DNA from 4 places in the Novosphingobium sp. KA1 genome. Region 3 is predicted to be linked to each of the others. Evidence: riboswitches for the same ligand, from Rfam matches in the RefSeq annotation. Region 3 holds a riboswitch; each other region holds the start of a gene.
What was found. Region 3 has a riboswitch for cobalamin ahead of cobG (precorrin-3B synthase). Riboswitches for the same ligand answer to the same signal wherever they lie in the genome.
Positions count from the first base shown of each region.

Region 1: another riboswitch for cobalamin. It lies ahead of CA833_RS10185 (DUF1636 domain-containing protein); the one in region 3 lies ahead of cobG (precorrin-3B synthase).
Region 2: another riboswitch for cobalamin. It lies ahead of cobW (cobalamin biosynthesis protein CobW); the one in region 3 lies ahead of cobG (precorrin-3B synthase).
Region 4: another riboswitch for cobalamin. It lies ahead of CA833_RS17935 (HoxN/HupN/NixA family nickel/cobalt transporter); the one in region 3 lies ahead of cobG (precorrin-3B synthase).

Region 1 is NZ_CP021247.1:2,093,761-2,099,221, reverse strand. It holds gene CA833_RS10205 (threonine-phosphate decarboxylase) at 1-456, opposite strand, end outside; gene CA833_RS10200 (adenosylcobinamide-GDP ribazoletransferase) at 471-1,196, opposite strand; gene CA833_RS10195 (histidine phosphatase family protein) at 1,210-1,794, opposite strand; gene cobT (nicotinate-nucleotide--dimethylbenzimidazole phosphoribosyltransferase) at 1,831-2,880, opposite strand; gene CA833_RS10185 (DUF1636 domain-containing protein) at 2,877-3,284, opposite strand; cobalamin riboswitch at 3,558-3,768, opposite strand; gene CA833_RS10180 (cobyrinate a,c-diamide synthase) at 3,841-5,151, shown strand; gene CA833_RS10175 (sulfotransferase) at 5,196-5,461, shown strand, end outside.
Region 2 is NZ_CP021248.1:1,656,900-1,662,360, forward strand. It holds gene CA833_RS24950 (sulfotransferase) at 1-1,520, opposite strand, end outside; gene ybaK (Cys-tRNA(Pro) deacylase) at 1,679-2,152, shown strand; cobalamin riboswitch at 2,370-2,612, shown strand; gene cobW (cobalamin biosynthesis protein CobW) at 2,802-3,863, shown strand; gene cobN (cobaltochelatase subunit CobN) at 3,863-5,461, shown strand, end outside.
Region 3 is NZ_CP021248.1:917,255-922,715, forward strand. It holds gene glgA (glycogen synthase GlgA) at 1-187, shown strand, start outside; gene glgX (glycogen debranching protein GlgX) at 184-2,001, shown strand; cobalamin riboswitch at 2,071-2,297, shown strand; gene cobG (precorrin-3B synthase) at 2,472-3,629, shown strand; gene CA833_RS22050 (precorrin-8X methylmutase) at 3,629-4,258, shown strand; gene cobI (precorrin-2 C(20)-methyltransferase) at 4,255-5,016, shown strand; gene cobJ (precorrin-3B C(17)-methyltransferase) at 5,013-5,461, shown strand, end outside.
Region 4 is NZ_CP021248.1:27,147-32,607, forward strand. It holds gene CA833_RS17925 (SDR family oxidoreductase) at 1-711, shown strand, start outside; gene CA833_RS17930 (DUF2269 domain-containing protein) at 704-1,177, shown strand; cobalamin riboswitch at 1,246-1,489, shown strand; gene CA833_RS17935 (HoxN/HupN/NixA family nickel/cobalt transporter) at 1,663-2,688, shown strand; gene CA833_RS17940 (cupin domain-containing protein) at 2,711-3,052, opposite strand; gene CA833_RS17945 (VacJ family lipoprotein) at 3,060-4,196, opposite strand; gene CA833_RS17950 (CHAD domain-containing protein) at 4,517-5,461, opposite strand, start outside.

The sequences.
Region 1 (5,461 bases), on a different replicon from region 3:
GATCCGGTCCGCCCAGCCGCACAGCGCCTCGGGCGAGTGCAATACGCCATCGGGATTGCCCGGATTGGCGATGACACAGGTTTCCGCCGCCGCCGCGACCTCGCCAAACCGGACGGGACAAGACACTGCGAAGGCCTCGACATGGCTGCGGTAGCTCGGCACCGGCGCCCGCCCCGGCAGATCGAGGATTCGCGCCAGCAGCCGCAGCGCCGCCTCGCTGCCCGGCACCGCACAGCACAGCGCCGGATCGGCCCCGAAATGCCGCGCCGCCACCGCTTCGAGCGCGGCGAGCGCAGCAGGATCGGGCAAGGCGTGCCAGTCCGGAGCGAACGCCTGCGGCACCGGCCACGGCGCGGGATTGAGCCCGGTCGAGAGGTCCAGCCAGTCCTCGGCAGCGCCGCCGAACAGCCGCGCGGCCTCGGCCAGGCGGCCGCCGTGGTGGAGGAAATGGTCGATCACCGGCTCGCCGCTCACCGGATCAGCACCAGCGCGGCGAGCAGCGCGGTCTCGGTCACTTCGATACCGGCGCCGTGGCCGTCGCCCGAAATGCCGCCGATCCGGCTGCGCAGCCACCATGCCCAGAGCGGCACCGCGGCAAACAGCGCCAGGAGCGGCGGCGCTACGGCCAGCGCCAGCACCAGCGCCGCCCCGCCCCAGAGGATGACGTGCCGCCATTGCACGGCCTTGCGGAACAGGCTGCCGAGCCCCTCGTGCAGCGGCACCAGCAGCAGCGTCCAGGCAAGCGGCGCCATGCGCGCCAGCACCGGCACCAGCAACAGGGCCCAGACCTGCCCCGGCCGCAGCGCATGAAGCAGCACCAGCTTCGCGGCGAGCTGCAGGACGATGGCCACCACCGCAAAGCTGCCCACATGCGGATCCGCCATGACCGCCGAGATCCGCTCCCGGTCTGCCCCGGCGCTCTTGTGGGCGGCCCCGGCGCCGTCGGCGACATCGCCGAGCCCGTCGAGATGGAGCGCGCCGGTCACCGCCGTCCACGCCGCCAGTCCGGCCAGCGCGGCAATCCAGCCATCGCCCGAGAGCAGGCCCAGCCACCAGCCGAGCGCCACCGCCCCGCCGACCGCCGCGCCTGCCAGCGGAAACCACAGGATGGCTCCGGCAAAGTCCGCCTCGCCCGCGCGAACCGCGGGCAGCGGCAGCCGGGTGAGGAACTGCAGCGCCAGGACGATACGGCGGATCATGAGCGCCGGATCATGAGCGGCCGCCATCCAGCGCAACGATCTGCGCAGCGGAGATCCGCCCTTCGCCATCGGGCCAGAGGCGCAGGCTCAGCACCGCGCAATAGGCAAATTCGAACGCCCATATCTGGCGGTGATCAAAACCGAACAGCACCGCCAGCGCCGCCCGCATGGCCCCGCCGTGGGTGACCACGAGGGTGTCGCGGGAGATCCCGCACAGGGCCTCGTTGACCCGCAGGCACAGCTGCGACCAGCGTTCCCCGCGCGGCGGCGCGCAGAGATCGGGATCGTCCCAGAAGGCGGCCTGCAACGAAGGGTCGAGGTCGTGCGGCGAAAGCCCGTCCCAGTCGCCGAAATCGAGTTCGCGCCAGCGCCGGTCGGCCCGGTGCGTCGCCCCGCGGGCATGCGCGATCTGCCGCGCGGGGACTTTCGCCCGCGCCAGATCGGACGAGAGGACTTGCGCGAATGCCAGGTGTTCGGCGCGCAGCATGCAGCGCGCCACGCCCGCCGGGGTCGGCGGATCGTCGCGGTGCCCCAGCATGAGCCCCGGTTCGCGCGGGGCGCCGTGGCGCATCAGGTGGACAAGGATGCCGTTCATGCAGCCCCGCTCATGCCGCCACCTCACGCTGTCGCCTCATGCTGTCGCCTTTCCGGCGACCAGAGCTTCGGCAAAGGTCGCCATGCCGGCATGGGCGGCCAGCGCCGAACGCACGATCTGCGCCGCCACCGCCGCGCCCGATCCCTCGCCCAGCCGCATGCCGAGATGCAGCAGCGGATCCAGCCCGAGCCTGTCCAGCAGCCGCACGTGCCCCGCCTCGGCCGAGCAATGGGCGGCCAGGCAGTGGTCGAGCGCCGCGCCATTGTCGGCCATGAGCGGCGCCACGGCGGCGCAGCAGATGAACCCGTCGAGCAGCACCGGCACGCGGTAATGGCGCGCGGCCAGCACGGCCCCTGCCATCGCCGCGATCTCGCGTCCGCCGAGGCGGCGCAGCGTCTCGAAGGCATCGCGCGGCGCACCGTCATGGCACGCCAGCGCCGCCGCCACCGCCGCCGCCTTGCGGGCAAGGCCGTCATCGTCGAGTCCGGTGCCCCGCCCGGTCCAGTCCTGCGCCGCACCGCCGAAGACCTTGGCGCAAAGCGCGGCGGCCGGCGTGGTATTGCCGATGCCCATCTCGCCCACGAACAACAGGTCGCTGCCGGGACGCACGGCCGCCGCGCCGATGTTGAGCGCGGCCAGGCACTCGCCCTCGCTCAAGGCCGGCTCCACGGTGATGTCGCCGGTCGGCCGGTCGAGATCGATGGGAACAACCGCAAGCTCGGCACCGCAGGCGGCGGTCAGCGCATTGATCGCGGCGCCGCCGTTCTCGAAATTGGCGACCATCTGGCGGGTGACTTCGGGCGGATAGGCGCTCACCCCGCGCGCGGCAACGCCGTGGTTGCCGGCAAAGATCACCGCCTGGATACGCTCGGCTTGCGGAAGTTCCCGGCCCTGCCAGCCGGCCATGAACACCGCGATCTCCTCCAGCCGCCCGAGCGAACCGGCGGGCTTGGTGAGGCTGGCCTGGCGCCCGCGCGCCGCCTCCAGCGCGGCATCATCGGGGACGGGAAGACCGGCCAGCGCGGCGGCAAAGGCGGCGCGGCCGGCAAACATCGGGGGGGCAGCCGAGGCAGTGGGCATGCTCATGCGGGCAGGAACCCTTCAGGGGGAGTGCGGGTGATGAAATGGCCTTTCACGCCTTCCGGCCACTGGCGATAGGGTACCTGCCCTTCGGCGCTTTCACCATGACGCAAGGCATAGTCGAGAATCGCGCGGGCAGCCTCCTCGCCGGGCTCGAAATCGCCCAGCACGTAGCCCAGCTTGCCCGGCGCGCGGATGTGCACGGTGCAATGGCGCTGGCAGGCGAACAGGCAGGCCATCTCCTGCACCGCGACCGCCTGCAGGGCGGGATCATCGGCCTGGAGCGCCCGCATCACCTCGGCCAGCAGCGCGCCGCCGCGCCGCCCTTGCCCGTCCTCGCGCGCATCGGCCGAAAGGCGGCAGGTGTTGCAGACGACCACCGAAGGGCCGGGCTCGACCGGGGTCAGCATCGGCAGACACTCCCCGCGCCAAAACAGCAATCGATTTCGGCACATGCACCGATGGGGCTGACCAGAACACGACAGTTCACGGAGTTTCCTTCCCGCTCGCGACATCGAATGCCCCTTCGGGTCGGCGATCGGGCAAAGGACGGATCGGCAGGGTCCCGGTGCATGGGCACCGCACGACAGGCCGCGTCCCCCGCCCGGGCGCTTGGCCGGCGGAGCAATGGCTGTCGCTCCGCGAGGGAAACTCCCCCGTCCGTCCGGCACACCCTGTCCCGACGAAGAACGACCGCGACGGGCAGGTCTCCTGGCTCACGGGTCAGGGCCGGTCCGGCCGCCTTCTCAGGAAACCTTGCCAATTGCGCGGCTTGCTTCCCAATGGCGTGTCTGGCCGAACGGCTCGCCGCTTACAGTTGCAGGGGCAGCCCGGGCATCTGACCCGCGTTCCCTTTTCATCCCCTTGCGGGGAACCTTTCGCGAGGCCGGCAACTATCGTGCGGACGGACGGCTGGCAAGTGGGCGAAGCTTGCGCCCTGCGGTGAAGTCCCATAGTCGCCCAACGATGCCGGCCAACACCGCCTCCTGCCCCGCCCTGCTGATCGCCGCCCCTGCCTCGGGACAGGGCAAGACGCTGGTCACCGCCGCGCTCGCCCGCCGCCATGCCCGCGCGGGCAGGCGGGTGCGGGTGTTCAAGTGCGGGCCCGATTTCCTCGACCCGATGATCCACGAAGTCGCCAGCGGCGCGCCGGTGCACCAGCTCGACCTGTTCATGGTCGGCGAGGAGGAATGCCGCCGCCTGCTGCACGCCGCCGCGCAGGAAGCCGACCTCATCCTCGTCGAAGGAGTCATGGGCCTCTACGACGGCGATCCCTCGGCCGCCGACCTCGCCCGGCGCTTCGGCCTGCCGGTCATGGCGGTGATCGACGGCTCGTCGATGGCGCAGACCTTCGGCGCACTGGTCCACGGCCTGGCGACCTACCAGCCCGGCCTCGACCTGACGGCCGTGCTCGCCAATCGGGTCGGCAGCGCCCGCCACGCGCAGCTGCTGGAGCAGGGCATGCCGCGGGGCGTGCGCTGGCTCGGCAGCCTGGGCCGCGACCCTGCGATCGGCCTGCCCTCGCGCCACCTCGGACTGGTGCAGGCGGGCGAAATCGCCGATCTTGCCGAACGGCTGGACCGCGCGGCGGATCTCCTGCCCGAAACCGCGCTCTGGCTGCCGGAGCCGGTCGCCTTTGCCGCGCCCGCCCCGGCGCAGCCGCTGCCCTCGCTGGCGGGGACCACCGTGGCCATCGCCCGGGACGCGGCCTTTGCCTTCCTCTACCCCGCCAACCTCGCCTTCCTCGAACGCGCGGGGGCGCGGCTGGCGTTTTTCTCGCCGCTGGCCGACCGCGCTCTGCCCGAATGCGACGCCGTCTGGCTGCCGGGCGGCTATCCCGAACTCCACCTCGCCCGCCTTGCCGCAAACACCCCGATGCTGGCGGCGATCCGCGCCCATCACGCGGCAGGCAAGCCGATCCTGGCCGAGTGCGGAGGCATGCTCTACGCTTGCGAGACGCTGGAAGACGCCGAGCAAAACCGCGCCGAACTGCTCGGCCTGCTGCCCGGCCGCGCACGCATGCAGTCGCGCCTTGCCGCGCTCGGCATGCAGGAGGCGATTCTGGACGGACACCGCCTGCGCGGGCACACCTTCCACTATTCCACGCTCGAAACCGCGCTCGCGCCGCTGGCCCAGGCCCGCACCCCTGACGGCCGAGCCGGCGAGCGGCTGTTCCGCTGCGGTTCACTTACCGCCAGCTACATGCATCTCTACTTTGTCTCGGCTCCGGTACTGATTGCTGCATTGTTCGGCAGGAGTGCGCGGACCGGAGGGTAAAGTCCGGTTGACATTTTCGCACACAAGCCTCTCTAAGCACTTGCATGGCCGCCGATTTGCAGACCATTTCCGCCGCGCGTGAGGCGCTTTCCTCGGGCGATGTCGCGCGCGCCGAAGCCCTGGCGCTCGCCGCGCGCGCCGAACCCGCGCTCGCGCTGGATGCGATCGAGGTGCTGGCTCTCGCCGCCAAGGCCCGCGGCGCGGGCGAGCGCTATGAAAACCTGCTGCGCGAGGCGGCGGTTCTCGCGCCCGAGCGCACGTGGCCGCGCAACGACCTCGCCGAATGGCTGCACGATACCGGCCGCCTTCA
Region 2 (5,461 bases), 740 kb from region 3:
GTCTTCCAGCGGCCCACCGCGTCGCTGTTGAGCTTGCGCCGCACTTGCGCGGCGCTCGGCGTGGCGACGGCGGCGCGGTTCTCGTGGAAGGCAAGGCAGGCCGCGTCCCAGTCCAGCCCGCAGTGGCCGAGCAGGCGGCGGGTCTGGCCTTCCTGGTCGGCGACCAGTCCTTCATAGCTCAATTGCAGCACCCGGCCCGGATAGAGCCGCTCCCACAATGCCATCAGCCGGTCGAAGCGCAGATAATAGCGCGCCGTGTCCATGAGATCGTAGGAGTAGCCGTAATAGGCCGAGAGGCTGGCAAACAGGTTCTTGTAGTTGCTCCACACCGTGTCCATCGGGTGGCGGCGCAGGCAGACCACCGAGGCCTTCGGGAAGGCCCGCAGGATATGGCCGACATACAGGAAATTGGCCGGCAGCTTGTCGACGAACCGCGCCGCGCCTGGCGGGCGCTGGTGCGCGGCGCGGGCCATGTAGGCCTCGCCGACAAGACGGGGGTCGATCGCCGCGCTCGCCGCCACCGTCGCCGGATCGATCACCAGCCGCGAAGGCGTGCCCACCAGTTGCTTGACCGCCAGCTGCTTGACCGCCAGCGGCATCGCCTGAAGCTCTCCGGCCGAGCCGACGCCCGGATGCGAGGACAGGATGCGGTCGACCAGCGTGGTGCCGGTGCGCGGCATGCCGACCACAAAGATCGGCGCATCGTCGGCGCCCTGGTAGCCCGGCCCCGGATCCGCCAACCCCGCGCCGAACGTCGCCTCGATGGCATCGAAGATCGCCGCGTCCTGCGCAAAATCGTAGCGGATCGCCCGCTTGTGCGCGGCATTGGCGAGGGACAAGTGGCCAAACGCCGCCGCCGCCTGGCCGAGGTCTTCGAGTTCCTTGGCCAGTGCATAACGGATGCGCAAGGCATCGTCCGGCCTCGCCGCGGCGGCCAGCGCCGCTTCCAGCCGGGGCACGTGATGGGCCTCGTGCGTCTGGCGCGAGAGGATCGCCAGCGCATAATGCGCGCGCGCATTGCCGGGATCGGCGGCAAGGATCCGCTCGTAGTGCCCGCGCGCCTCCTCCACCCGCCCGGTGAACCCGCTCGCCGCCGCCAGGTTGTAGCGATAGTCGAGATTGTCCGGCTCGGCCGCAACCGCGGCTGCAAACGGCACCATCGACGCCTCGTGATCGCCCAGCCGCGCCAGCACGCAGCCGATGGTGTCGCAGGTCAGCGCATCGCCGGGCGGCAGTGCCATGGCCTGCCGCGCGGCCTCGGCCGCCTCGCCGTCACGGCGCAGCAGGATCAGCAGCCGGGCCAGATGCGCGAGGTATTCGGCGCGGGGCGCGCGCGCGGCCGCAGCCTCGATCAGCGGCACCGCCTGGCCGACCTGCCCCGCCTCGGCCGCGCTGATGCCGAGCAGGAAATAGCCCTCCGCGCGCTCGGGCGATGCCGCGATGAGACGGCGGGCCGCCGCCCCGGCCGCCGCCAGATCGCCGCGTCCCAGCGCCGCGCGTGCCTCGGCCTCCAGCGTCATGCGCCGCGCCCGGGGCAGGCGGACAGGGTCGGGACAAGGGCGGGCCGGTGCAAAGTCATGACCGCAGGTCTAGCGGCTTTGCCCCGCAGGTCCAACGCGCAAAAGCACTGGCGCAATCGCCACTTGGCGCCCCTGCCGTGCCCGTCTAGAGCAGGCCCATGGCTCAGGCGACGCGCGCGACGAAGATGCTCGAACAGGCTGGCATTGCCTTCAGCCTGCACAGCTATGACTACGATCCCTCGGCAGACAGCATCGGCCGGGCGGCGGCCGAGGCGATCGGCGCCGATCCGGGGCAGGTGTTCAAGACGCTGATGGTGCTGGCCGACGGCAAGCCCGCCTGCGTGATCGCGCCGAGCAGCGGCGAAGTCTCGATGAAGCGCGCCGCCGCCGCACTCGGCGTAAAAAGCGCCGCGATGATGAAACCCGCCGAGGCCGAGCGCCTGACCGGCTACAAGATCGGCGGCATCAGCCCGTTCGGACAGATGAAGCGCGTTCCCGTCGTGATCGACGAGACCGCGATCCTGTGGGACGCGATCTTCATCAACGGCGGCCAGCGCGGCCTTCAGGTGCGCCTCACCGCGCAGGACGCCGCCGAAGTGCTGGACGCGAGACTGGCCGATATCTCCGCCTGAGAGACCGTTTGAAGAATGCCCGTCATGGCATTTTTGAGACGGCACCAGCCCGCCCCCCACCCAACCACCCGCGAGTGTATCCTGATGGGTGGTTGGGTGGGGGAGCGGGCTGGTGCCGTAAAATTCGCGTGTCGCGAATTTTCAAACGGTCTCTGAAGGCTTGCCCTCCCACCGGTCGCCAGCTACGAGCGGGACCGTCCGAAACGCCGCAAGGCAGCTCGGACATGATCGCGCCGGTGCCCCGCAAGGGGCTTAATACGGGAACACGGCAAGGATGGTTCGCCATCCGGACCGGGCTGTCCCTGCAACTGTAAGCGGCGAGCGCGATGCACATCGCGGCGGGGCAAGGACCCTCGCCGCAGCCACTGGGCCGGACGCTAAATCCTGCGAGGCCTGGGAAGGCCGTGCATCACGCTATGACCCGCAAGCCAGGAAACCTGCCGGCGTCGATGTCGCTCTTGCCCGGGTCCAGGGGATGGCCAAGGCACGGTAACTCTTCCGTCTGAGCGACGTGATGCATGCGGCCGGGGCCGCAGCGGCATGCCGTGTCGGGCGCCCGTGCGCCGGTCCGACAAGGCGCGCCGCCTTCGCCGCGTGTGCGGCGGAAAGCCCGGCCGTTTCAGGTCGCTGGCGCGCGGGAGACGATTACATGAGCAAGGTTCCCACCACCGTCATCACCGGCTTCCTCGGCGCCGGCAAGACCACGCTGATCCGCCACCTGCTGCAGAACGCCAAGGGCCGCCGCCTGGCCCTCATCATCAACGAGTTCGGCGATGTCGGCGTCGACGGCGAACTGGTGAAAGGCTGCAACGACGAGGCCTGCCCGCAAGACGACATCGTCGAACTGGCCAACGGCTGCATCTGCTGCACCGTCGCCGACGACTTCCTGCCGACCATGCAGAAGCTGCTGGACCGCGAGAACAAGCCCGATCACATCATCATCGAGACCAGCGGCCTTGCCCTGCCCAAACCGCTGGTGAAAGCCTTCCAGTGGCCCGACATCCGCACCCGCGCCACGGTGGACGGCGTGGTCGCGCTGATCGACGCCGATGCCGTCGCGGCCGGTCGCTTCGCCACCGACGAGGCAGCGCTGGCGGCAGCGCGCGCGGCCGATCCGATGCTCGACCACGAAAGCCCGCTAGAGGAACTGTTCGAGGAACAGCTGGGCTGCGCCGACATGGTCGTGCTCAACAAGACCGACCTCGTCGACCCGCAAGCCCTTGCCCATGTCGAGACGCTGGTGCTGGCCGAAACGCGCCCCGGTGTGAAGATCGTGCGCGCCGATCACGGCGCCGTCGACATCGCCGCGCTGCTGGGCATCACCGCGGCAGCCGAAGACGACCTCGATTCCCGCCCCTCGCACATCGATGGGCTGGACGAGGATCACGACCATGACGACTTCGACAGCTTTGTCGTCTCTGGTGGCGATGTGGTCGATCTCGAGGCGCTTCTGGTGCGTCTGAACGACCTGATCGCGGAGCACGACGTGCTGCGCGTGAAGGGCATGGTCGCGGTCGTCGGCAAGCCCGGCCGCCTGGTCGTGCAGGCCGTCGGCCCCCGCATCCAGCACTTCTACGACCGCGGCTGGCTGCCGCAGGAAATGCGCCGCACGCAGCTGGTCGTGATCGGCCAGAAGGGGCTGGACCGCGCCGCCATCGAGGCGGGGCTGGCGGGGGTTCTCGGCCCCGTGGCCGCTACCGCAGACGCCTGATGCACCTGCTGTCCGCCACGCCGGGGACGATCTCCAATGGCGAGGAGGCGATCGACCTCGACCAGTCCCCCGGCGACATGGTGATCCTCACCGTGGCGGACAGCGAACTCGCCTGCTTCGCGGGCGCGGCGGCGCGGATGCCGGACGGCGCACCCAGCATCCGCCTCGCCAACCTGCTGCAACTGCGCCACCCCTATTCGATCGACCTCTATGTCGAGAAAGTGATCGCGCACGCCAGATTCGTCTGCGTGATCCTGCTCGGCGGCAAGAGCTACTGGCCCTACGGCATCGACGAGATCGCCCGCACCGCGCGCGAGAACGGCATTGCCTTTGCCGCCATTGCCGATGGCCGCGAAGCCGATCCCGCGCTCGACCGTGCCTCCACCCTGACCGCCGATCTGCGCGAACGGCTGCGCGACTATCTGCGGCAGGGCGGCATGGCCAATGCCCTCTCCTTCCTGCGCACCGCCACACGGACCATCGGCCATGACGCCGGCGCGCCCGACGATCCGGTGCCGGTCGCCGACGCCGGGCTCTACCTTGCGGGCACCGAGCGCGCAGGCCTTGCCGAAGTGCGGGCGGGCTGGACCCAGGGCCGCCCGCTCGCACTGCTGGTGTTCTACCGCGCGCTGATGATCGCGGGCACGCTGGACGCCGTGGACGCGATGATCGCAGCGCTGCACGAGCGCGGCTTCAACGTTGCCGCCGTCCACGTCCGCGCCTTGCGGGAGCCGTTCGCGGCGGACTGGCTCTCCGGCCTGCTGGGCGAGATCGCACCCGACGTGATCGTCAATGCCACCAGCTTCGCCTCCTCCTCCGTAGGAGACGAGCGCAAGCCGGGGATTCTGGAAAAAGCGGATTGCCCGATCCTGCAAGTCGCTTTCGCCGGTGTCGAGGAGGCCGATTGGCACGGTTCCGCACGCGGCCTTGGGCCGCGCGATCTCGCCATGAACGTGGCGCTCCCCGAAGTGGACGGCCGCCTGTTCACCCGCGCCGTCGCCTTCAAGGCCGCCGCCCGCTTCGACGCGGTGACCCAGTGCGGCATCGTTGTCCCGCGCATCGCGCCGGACCGGGTGGCCTTTGTCGCGGACCTCGCCGCCAACTGGGCGAGCCTGCGCCGCACGCCGTGCCCCAAGCGCCGCGTGGCGCTGGTGCTGGCCAACTACCCCAACCGCGACGGGCGCATCGGCAACGGCGTCGGCCTCGACACTCCCGCCAGCACCGCGGCGATCATCGCCGCACTGGCCGAGGCGGGCTACGACACCGGCGCAGCGCCAGGAGACGGCGCCGCGCTGATGCAGGTGATGACCGGCGGCGTGACCAACGACCTCACCTCTCGGGCCCGCCCCGGTGAAGTCTCGCTGCCGCTTTCGGCCTACGAAGCCGCCTTCGCGAACGTGCCCGAAAGTGCACGCAAGGCCATGACCGAACGCTGGGGCGAGCCCTCCGCCGATCCCTTCGTGCAAGGCGGCGCGTTCCGCCTGCCGGTCCACCGTTTCGGCAATCTCGCCGTCGCCGTGCAGCCCGCGCGCGGCTACAACATCGATGCCAAGGCGAGCTACCACGATCCCGCGCTGCCCCCGCCGCACGCCTACCTC
Region 3 (5,461 bases):
CGCCACCGGCATCCAGTTCGACGGCGTGCATTACGACGCACTCTCGGCGGCGCTGACCCGCACGGTGGAATTGTGGAACGAACCGGACGTCTGGGCCGCGCTCCAGAAGAACGCGATGAAGGCCGATTTCTCGTGGACGGCGAGCGGCGCGGCTTACGCCCGGCTTTACCGCAAGCTGGCTGCATGAACCCGCTCGGCGTCGAGATCGGGGCCGACGCCACGCGCTTCACGGTGCGGGCGCCGCTGGCCGACATGGTCTGGTTGTGCCTGTTTTCCGGCGCCGAGGAAACGCGCCACGCGATGCTCCGGCAAGGCCCGGAATGGACGCTGGCGCTGCCGGGCAACCTGACCGGCGCGCATTACGGCTATCGCGCTGCCGGGGAGTGGGCGCCCGAGCGCGGGCTGTGGTTCGATCCGGCCAAGCTGCTGGTCGATCCCCGGGCGGTGGAACTGGATCGCCGCTTCGTGCAGGACCCGCGCCTTGCCGTCCACGGCGAGGATACCGCAGACATTGTTCCGCGCGCGGTGGTTCCCGCTGCCGCGCCGCCGCCGGCACTCGATCCGCCTCGCTTCCGCTCGGGCGGGCTGGTCTACGAACTCAACGTCCGCGGCTTCACCCGTCTCCATCCCGATGTGCCCGAGCACATGCGCGGCACGGTCGCGGCACTGGCCCATCCGGCTGTGCTCGCACATCTGAAGAAGCTGCATGTGACGGCGGTGGAACTGATGCCGATCGTTGCCTGGGTGGACGAGAGGCACCTGCCGCCGCTCGGCCTCGTCAACGCATGGGGCTACAATCCGGTGGCGATGATGGCGCTCGATCCTGGGCTGTGTCCCGGCGGGGTGGCAGAGCTGCGCAATACGGTCGCCGCGCTCCATGCCGAGGGGATCGGCGTGCTGCTCGATATGGTGTTCAACCATACCGGCGAGAGCGACGGGTCGGGCGGCATCCTTTCGCTGCGCGGACTGGACAACGGCGCCTACGCCCATGCGCCCGATGGTGCGCTCATCAACGATACCGGCTGCGGCAATACGCTGGATTTCGCCAATCCGGCCGTGCGGCGGCTGGCGCTCGACGCGATGCGGCATTTTGCGAGCGCCTGCGCCGTGGACGGCTTCCGCTTCGACCTTGCGCCAGTCATGGCGCGCGGACCCGGGTTCGATCCTGCCGCGCCGATCTTTGCGGAGATCGCCGCCGATCCTGTGCTCTCGACGCGGGTGATGATCGCCGAGCCGTGGGATATCGGCCCGGGCGGTTATCAGCTTGGCAATTTTCCCGCCAACTGGCTCGAATGGAACGACCGCTTCCGCGACGACGTGCGCCGTTTCTGGCGCGGGGACGAGGGCATCGGCAAGCTGGCGACGCGGCTGGCGGGCTCGTCCGATGTGTTCGGCCCGCTTGCCCCGCATTCCGCCTGCCGTTCGGTCAATTTCCTTGCCGCGCACGATGGCTTCACGCTGGCCGATACCGTCGCTTACGAGCGCCGTCACAACTGGGCCAATGGCGAGAACAATCGTGACGGCCACGGCGAGAACTTCAGCTGGAACCACGGCGTCGAGGGTAGCACCGACGATGCGGCGGTGCTGGCGGCGCGCCAGGCCGATCTCAAGGCCATGCTCGGCACCCTGTTCGCCTCCACCGGCACCATCATGCTGACCGCGGGCGATGAATTCGGCCGCACCCAGCACGGCAACAACAACGCCTATTGTCAGGACAATGCGATCGGCTGGGTGGATTGGGAAGGCCGCGACCATGAACTGGAGGATTACGTCGCCGGGCTCGGTGCCGCGCGGATGACCTATCTGGCCGCCTTCCAGCGCTTCGAGGATCACGGCGCATGGCATGCCCCGGACGGCCGGGAAATGACCGTGGCCGATTGGGAGCGCCCCGGCGAGAACCGTCTCGACTGGGCCTATACCGGGGCGGAAGGCACCTTGCGCTTCACCGTCGACCGGCTTGAGCGGCGGGTTTTTGCCACCGCACGTGCGGCCACGGCCTGATTTCGGGAAGGCGCGTTGGCAAGCGCGGGTTTTTGTAATAAGCGATGCTCGCTCGCAGGCTTCGGCCTGGCGGGCAACGATCGCGCCGGTGCCCCGAAAGGGGCTTAAAAGGGAACGCGGTGCGGGTGGATCGCTCCATCCGAAGCCGAGGCTGTCCCTGCAACTGTAAGCGGTGAGCGAGATGACGAGGTCTTCCCGAGGGGAAGGCCGGCCACTGGACCTGCCAGGTCCGGGAAGGCCGTGCATCGAGCTTCGACCCGCGAGCCAGGAGACCTGCCGGCGCGTCGGTCGCTCTTGCCTTGGTCCAGGGAAAGGCCATGGCTCGGTACTCCGCGTGAGCGACGAAACCGTGCGGCTGGGGCTGCATCGGCGCGCAGGGAAGGGCGTATTGCGCGCGCCCCCTCCCTGTGTGCGGACCGGCGCGAGCCGGCAGGCCCCGGCCATCGTCGCTGCGCGCGTGGACCCTTGGCATGCCCGTTCCCGGGACGACCAAATGTGCGAGCCCCTTCGTGGTGCGTGGATGGTGCCCTTCGGCCTGGCGGCCGATGGAATCCGGCGACGGACTGATCGTGCGCCTGCGCCCGCCGCTGGCCCGGATGACCCGCGCGCAGGCGCTGGGCCTGTGCGACCTTGCACTGGGCCATGGCAGCGGCACGCTCGACCTGACGAGCCGGGGCAATCTTCAGCTGCGCGGGGTGCGAGAAACGGCCTTGCGCCCGCTGCTCGAAGGGCTGGCAGCCTTGGGCCTGGTCGACGGCGATGCCGAGCGCGAGGCCCGGCGCAATCTGACACTGGCACCGGACTGGTCGGAGGGGGACGAGACCGAGGGTATCGCCCGCGCTTTCATGGACCGGCTGGACCGGTTGCCGCCGCTGCCGGGCAAAGTCGGATTTGCCATCGATGCCGGTTCGCAGCCGGTTCTGGGGCTGGTCCCGGCCGATTTGCGCATTGAACGCGGTGAGACCGGCGCGCTGATCCTGCGCGCGGAGGGCCGCGAGACCGGGGTGCCGATCGCCATGGACCGTGCCGCCGAAGCGCTGATCGATCTTGCCCACTGGTTCGTGGATAGCGGCGGTGCGGTGTCGGGGCGGATGGCGCGCCATCACGCCGAGCTCCCCGCTTGGGCGCAGGGGGCTGTTCGCCCGGCTGCCTCGCGCGCGCCACTGGCCCCGGGCCTTCACCCGCTTGGCGCCGCGTTCGGGGTGGCGTTCGGCAGCTTGCACGCCGAGGCTTTGGCAGAACTGCTGGACAAGACCGAGGCCCGCGCCGTCCGGCTCACGCCATGGCGCGTGCTGCTGCTGGAGAACGCCGCGCTTGTCCCGGCTGAGGGTTTCGCCACTGAGGCGTCCGATCCGTCGCTGCGTGTCGATGCCTGCCCCGGAATGCCGGCCTGCCCGCAGGCGAGCGTCGAAACGCGCGCTCTCGCCGAGCGCCTCGCGCCCCATGTGGCCGGGCGCCTGCATGTCTCGGGCTGCGCAAAAGGCTGCGCCCGGTCGCTTCCTGCCGCGGTTACCCTGACCGGACGCGGCGGCGCATTCGATCTTTCGTTCGATACTCGCGCAGGCGCCCCGGCGGTCATCGCCGGGCTCACACCCCACCAGATTCTCACGCATTTCGGAGCCGATTGATGCCGCACCATTACGAGACCGACGGCGCGGCGATCTATCGCCAGTCCTTCGCGACGATCCGCGCCGAGGCCGATCTCGCCCGCTTCGATGCCGACGAGGAGCGCATCGCGGTACGCATGATTCACGCAGCCGGGCTGGTAGACCTCGCCGCGCACATCCGCTTCTCGCCGGGTTTCGCGGCTGCGGCGATGGCGGCGGTGGCGAGCGGGGCGCCAATTCTCTGCGATGCGCGCATGGTCAGCGAAGGTATCACCCGCGCCCGCCTGCCTGCGGGAAATCCGCTGGTCTGCACCCTCAACGCGCCCGAGGTTCCGGCGCTGGCGCAGGCAATCGGCAATACCCGTTCGGCCGCCGCGCTCGAACTCTGGCGGCCGTATCTGGACGGGGCGCTGGTGGCGATCGGCAATGCGCCGACCGCGCTGTTCCATCTGCTGAACATGCTGGAAGATCCGCAATGCCCGCGTCCCGCGGCGATCATCGGCTGTCCGGTCGGCTTCGTCGGCGCGGCGGAATCGAAGGCGGCCTTGTGGGCGGAGCAGCCGGTGCCGTGCTGCGTGGTCGAAGGGCGGCTGGGGGGAAGCGCCATCACGGTTGCGGCGGTCAATGCGATCGGGAGCAAGGCGGAATGAACGCGGAAACGAGAATCGAGGCGAACGTCGCGGTGAAGACCGGAACGATCTACGGGGTTGGGCTTGGTCCCGGCGCGCAGGACCTGATGAGTGTCCGCGCCGACCGGTTGGTGCGCGGCGCGCGCCACCTTGCCTATTTCCGCAAGGCCGGCCGCCCCGGACAGGCGCGCCGGATCGTCGAGGGCATGTTGCACGCCGATGTGGCCGAGTTCGCCATGGAATACCCGGTCACGACCGAGATCTCGCTGGCCGATCCGCGCTACAACGCCTGCCTGTCCGAGTTCTATGCCGCCTGCACCGAGCATCTCGGCACCCTGGCGCGCCGCGGCGAGGATGTTGTCGTCCTGTGCGAGGGCGACCCGTTCTTCTACGGTTCCTTCATGCACCTTCACGCACGGCTTTCGGGCGTGGTTCCGGTGGAAATCGTGCCGGGCATCACCGGCATGTCGGGCGCATGGACCGCCAGCGGTACACCGATCACCTGGGGTGACGATGTGCTGACGGTGCTGATGGCCACGCTGCCCGAAGCCGATCTCGCGCGGCGGATCGCCGATACCGATGCGCTGGTGGTGATGAAGATCGGCCGAAATCTCGCCAAGCTGCGCCGCGCGGTCGCGGCGGCGGGGCGCGAGCATGAGGCATGGCTGGTCGAGCATGCGGCCATGGCCGAGCAGCGCATCACCCCGCTGGTCGAAGCGGAAGCCGTGACGCCCTATTTCTCGATCCTGCTGATCCACGGCAAGGGCCGCCGTCCGTGAGCGGGTGGATCGCGATCGCCGGGCTCGGCCCGGGCCGCGAGACGCTGGTCACGCCGGAAGTGTCGCAGGCGCTGGCCGAGGCCAGCGATGTGGTCGGCTACATCCCCTATGTCGCGCGGGTCGCCCCGCGCGCGGGGCTGGTGCTCCATGCCAGCGACAACCGGGTGGAGCTCCAGCGCGCCGCCCATGCGCTGGAGATGGCGGCGGCAGGGAGGCGGGTGGTGGTCGTCTCCTCTGGCGATCCGGGGGTTTTCGCGATGGCCGCGGCCGTGTTCGAGGCACTGGAGCAGGGGCCGCCGGAGTGGCTTTCGCTGGACATCCGCGTGCTGCCGGGGATCACCGCGATGCTGGCGGCCAGCGCCCGCGCGGGGGCGCCACTGGGGCATGATTTCTGCGCGATCAACCTTTCGGACAACCTCAAGCCATGGGCGCTGATCGAGCGGCG
Region 4 (5,461 bases), 890 kb from region 3:
CGGGCGGTCCTGCGGCTGCTGGAGCGGCCCGGGCCGCTGGCCTGCGCGCTCGATGCGGTGGGGCCGCAGGCGGTCAGCACCGATGAACTGACCGAAGCGCTGCGCGGCTGGCTGGGGCTGGCGCAGGGGCGGGCGCCCAAGCTCTCCTTGCCGAAACCGCTGCTGGCGCTGGTCGCCCGGCTCGGCATCGGTCCGGCCACGCGGGAGAGCCTGACGATGCTGGCGGCGGGCAACACCGCGCCGTCCGCGCCGTTTGTCGCCGCGCTGGGCTTTTGCCCGATGACGCTGGGCGAGGCGCTCGCCCGGTACCCGGCCTGCGCGGCGGACCTCACCGAAGCCCGCCTGCGCGCGCTGGCGCCGGTGCTGGCGGGATTGCTGGCGCTGGTGTGGCTGGGCGGCGGGATCGTCTCGCTGGCCCTTGCGCCGACCGCCACGGTTGCCCCGTGGCTCGGCCGGGTCGGCCTGGCCGGACCCGGGGCGACGGCGGCGCTCTGGGCCGGATCGCTGGCGGACATCGCCGTGGGCCTCGGCCTGATCCTGCGCCGCCGCGGCGCGCCGCTGGCAGGGGTGGCGCTGATGGCGGTCTATACCGCGATCCTGACCGCCGCCGCTCCCGAACTCTGGGCCGATCCGTTCGGCCCGCTCGTCAAGAACCTGGCCGTTCTCGGCCTTTCGCTGGCCCTGTTTGCGATGGAGGGGCGCCGTGGCTGACTATTTCCTGCTCAAGACGATCCATATCCTCAGTTCCACGCTGCTGCTGGGCACCGGGCTCGGCACGGCCTTCCACGGCTGGATGGCGAACCGCAGCGCCAGCCTCGCGGCGCGGCGGGTGGTGAACCGCAATGTCGTGCTGGCGGACTGGCTGTTCACCGCGCCTGCGGTCATCGTCCAGCCGGTGACCGGGGTGTGGCTGGCGCGGCTTGCGGGCTTTCCCCTGAGCAGCGGCTGGCTGGTCGCGGCCATGCTGCTTTATGCGGTGGTCGGGGCCTGCTGGCTGCCGGTCGTGTGGATCCAGATCGCGATGCGCCGGATCGCCGACGACACGCCCGAGGGCGCGTCCTTGCCGCCGCGCTATCACCGCCTGGCGCGATGGTGGTTTGCGCTCGGCTGGCCCGCATTTCTGGGCGTGATCGTGATCTTCTGGCTGATGACCGCCAAGCCGGAGATCGCGTTGTGACCCGCGCGCGCTTGCGGGCGGCGCGGGCGGGCGCTACCAAGGCGCCAGCCGAAGCGTGCTCACGCACGTTGCGGCATGATCGCGCCGGTGCCCCGAAAGGGGCTTAATAGGGAATATGGTGGGAGGGGATTTCCCCTCGAATCCGTGGCTGTCCCTGCAACTGTAAGCGGCGAGCGCGATGCATATCGCGGCGGGGCAAGGACCCTCGCCGCAGCCACTGGGCCGGACGCTAAATCCTGCGAGGCCCGGGAAGGCCGTGCATCAAGCGATGACCCGCGAGCCAGGAGACCTGCCGGCGCATGGTCGCTCTTGCCTTGGTCCAGGGGATGGCCGCGGCACGGAAACTCCGTCTGAGCGACGCATGTGCGGCGGGGGCCGCACCGGCATTCGTGCCGGGCGTCAGGTGGCGTCCGTCCGGCACCGCGATGCCGGCCGCAGGCGCGGCAGGCTCCCCGTCCGGTTTCGCTGGCGCCGACGGGGTTTTTATGGGTTTCCTTTCCTTCACCTTGCGCCGCCGCATCACGGTGCTGTTCGCGGCGCTGATCGCCGCCAATGTCCTGGCCTGGGTCTGGGCCTTTGCCGCCTTCCACGGCAATACGCTGATGCTGGGCACGGCGCTGCTGGCCTGGAGCCTGGGCCTGCGCCACGCGGTCGACGCCGACCACATCGCCGCGATCGACAACGTGACGCGCAAGCTCATGCAGGACGGCCAGCGCCCGCTGACGGTGGGCCTGTGGTTCGCGGTCGGCCATTCCGCGATCGTCCTCGTCGCGGCGACGACGATCGCGATCGCCGCCAGCACCCTGTCCGACTTCGAGGCGATCGGCGAGGCGGGCGGGGTGATCGCCACGGCCATCTCCGCCACCTTCCTGTTCACCATCGCGATCATGAACCTGGCGATCCTGCGCGGGGTCTGGATGCGGTTCCGGCAGGCGCGGCGCGGCGAGATGCCGAATGAGGACGATCTCGACATCCTGCTGGCCGGGCGCGGGCTGATCGCGCGGATCCTGCGCCCGCTGTTCCGGCTGGTGCGATCGAGCTGGCACATGGCGCCGCTCGGTTTCCTGTTCGGGCTGGGGTTCGACACCGCCACCGAAGTCGCCATCCTCGGGCTGTCCGGGGCCCATGCGGCGGACGGCATCGCGCTCGGCACGCTGCTGGTCCTGCCGGTGCTCTTTGCGGTGGGCATGGCGCTGATCGACACCGCCGACGGCGTCATCATGCTGGGCGCCTACGAGTGGGCTTTCGTGAAGCCGATCCGCAAGCTCTACTACAACATCACGATCACGGCGATCTCGGCGCTGGTCGCGCTGGTGATCGGCGCGGTCCAGACCGCCGGGCTGTTCGCCGAGAAACTGGCGCTCGAGGGCCAGCCCTGGGACGGCGCCCGGGCGCTGTCGGAGCGCTTCAACATGCTCGGCTTCCTGATCATCGGCCTGTTCGTGGCCTGCTGGGCAGTGAGCTATGCGATCTACCGCTGGCGCCGCTTCGACGAGATCGAACTGGGCTAGGCGCGTCTATCCGGCGGCTCCTTCAAGGCTCGCCGATGTGGACCGCGAGCCAGATCGTGGGGCTGGCGGTGCGGGTGACGAGATGCGGCATGCCGGCGGGGATCATCAGGTGCTCGCCGGCCGCCAGTGTGCGGCGGCAGGTGCCGTCCAGCAGCAGTTCGGCCGCGCCTTCGAGCACCAGCACCCATTCGTCCCAGTCCTGCACATAGGGCTGGTCGGGCGGGGTGGTCTGGCCGTGCGAGACGATCCGCTCGATCCTCACGCCCGGCGCGCGCAGCAGGTCCTCGAAGCGTTCCTGCGCCTCGTCCCCCGGCGCGACGGCCAGGAGATTGCGCGGGGCCTGCGGCGGACTGTCGCTTGCCACGGCGCGACTAGGCCGCCGGTTGCGGGATCGGCTGGACGACCGGCTGCGAGATCATCTGCACGGGGGCCGGAACGGGAGCGGGTGCCGGTTCCGCTGCCGGTTCCGGCACCGCGGGTTGCACCGGCTGGCCCGCCTGTTCCTGGCCTGCCGGATCCTGCGCCGTCTTGCCGCCGGCGGTGGGCATGCGCGGGCCGTAGACCGGCACGACATCGGGCAGGGTGCGGCCATGCAGCGCCTCGATCTCGGCCTTGCGCTGGCGCAGGTAGAGTTCGCGATAGGCCGCGTAGGGGCGGTCTTCCTTGCGGATCTTGTTGATCTCGTCGTCGAAGGCGGCGCGCTCGCCCAGCTGGTTGAGCACGATCATCGGCAACGCCACTTCCGGCTTGGTGAAGGGCTTGCCGAGCAGGGCCGGGGAGGCAAGGTTGTCCACCGAATCGCCGATCAGGTCGCGCAGCGTCGTCGGGCCGATGATCGGCAGGTACATGTAGGGCCCGGGGCCGACACCGTAATAGCCCAGCACGTTGGCGAGGCCATTGGGACGATAGGGCAGGTGGAAGGGCTTGCGCTTGGCCACGTCCATGACGCCGCCGACGCCCAGCGTGGTGTTGATCGCGAAGCGTCCCACGGTCTCCATCGCCTTGCCGGGCTTGAGTTCGAGCAGGAAGGCCACAAAGACCACCGGCTCGCCCAGGTTGGTGAAGAAGTTGCGCAGGCCCTGGCGGATCGGGCGCGGCAGGCCCTTGTTATAGGCCTTGGCGACGGGTTCGACCACCGCGCTGTCGACCGCCTGCACCGCCTTGAACGACTGTTCGTTGATGCGCTCCAGCGGGTCGCCCGGCGGCGGCGGCTTGCGGCGGGTGACGAGAATGTCGTCGCCGATCGTCTCGTTGTCGGCGCCCTGCTCGCTGGCCGGCTCACCGGCCTGCTGTTCGGCAGCCGCGGCCGCGGGATCGATCAGGGGCACCGGGGATGCCGCGAAGGCGGGCAGGGGGACGCTGACCGGCCCGCCCGTGATCTGCCCGCCTGTCACCGGTGCGCCTGCGACGGGCTGGGCGGCGGGGGCGGCATCGGTCTGGGGAAGGTCGCCCCCTTCAGGAAGCGCGGAACCCATCATCAATACGACAGCGGCGGCCGTCAGACTCATTCGATCGTCCTTGTCGGGTGGCCGCCGGATGCGGGGCCAGCCTTGCAGAGTAGAGCATGCTCCCGGCGCGGTCTCGACGGGGAATCGAGGGGGCGGATCGCGCGGGGGGGCGGCAATTACGTGAGCGGCCTTGCCGGGGGGCGCCGCAGGTCGGGCGGCAATGTTCGATTGCCATTGGACATGCGGCTATGCGCGATTGCCGCTTTCGTCAATCCAGTGCCAGATCTGTCGAGGATCCTTTCGATGAATGGGGCGATGGAACGGTTTTTGGACGCTATTGCCTGTCGATATTGGGGCCGGTGAGGGCGCCCGCAACCCCATCAACGCCAGAAAGGCCTTGCGGTTGCGAATTCGTCGTAGTCGCTGGCGGCCGCACGCAGCAGGCGGGCCTGCTCGGCCTTTTCGGCATCGGCGGTCGGAACCCGGCGCGGCGCAAGGCCCAGCCGGGCACGGACCGCCGGCGCGGTGACCCGGTCGTTGAGCGTGCCGAGCCGCTCCTGCAGCCTTTCCACGCGGGCGACAAAGCGCCTGGCGCGGCGGCCTTCGCGTTCCTGCGGATAGAGCGCGGCAAAGAAGTCGGCCGCATAGCGCAGCTTCTTGGCGGCCTTGCGGACGTCATGGCGGGCTTCGTCGCCGAGCGCCGCCAGATGGCGGCCGCGCTTGCGCAGGACCTTGCGGCGACGGGTCAGCACTGCGGCGGCAAAGGCGCCGAGGGACGGCTCGCCCAAAGCGGGATCGGGGGCCGCCTCGGGGGCTGCATCGGGAGCGGCGCGGCGCCAGCGGCCGACCGCGATCCATTCGGCAAGGTCGAGCATCAGCATGCGGCACCGCTTGGAGCGCAGCGCCGCCGCCGCTTCGCCCGCAGCCTTGCGTCTGGCGGCGCAGAGCGGGGCGATGGCCTCCGGATCGTCGTCGTTCGCGAGCAGCACGTCGATCTCGCGCATGGCGCCCAGCTTTCCGGCCAGCCATTGCAGCTCGCGCTGGAAGCGGGCCAGCGTGCGCGGCTCCTGCACCACCGGACGGTAGAGTGAGAGCGCCGAGCGCAGCCGCCGGATCGCGACGCGGGCCTGATGCAGCGCATGGGCGTCGCCATGGTCGAGCAGCGCGGGCAGGTTGCGGTGAAAGTGGCCGAGACAGTGGCCGACGATCAGCACGAGCGAATCCGCCACGCTCATCTGCGGGGTCAGGCGGACCCGCCCCGCCTTGGGCGCGGGCGCCGCCGGCCCCAGCAGGCGATAGCCGCGCTCGGCCTTGCTGAGCACGCA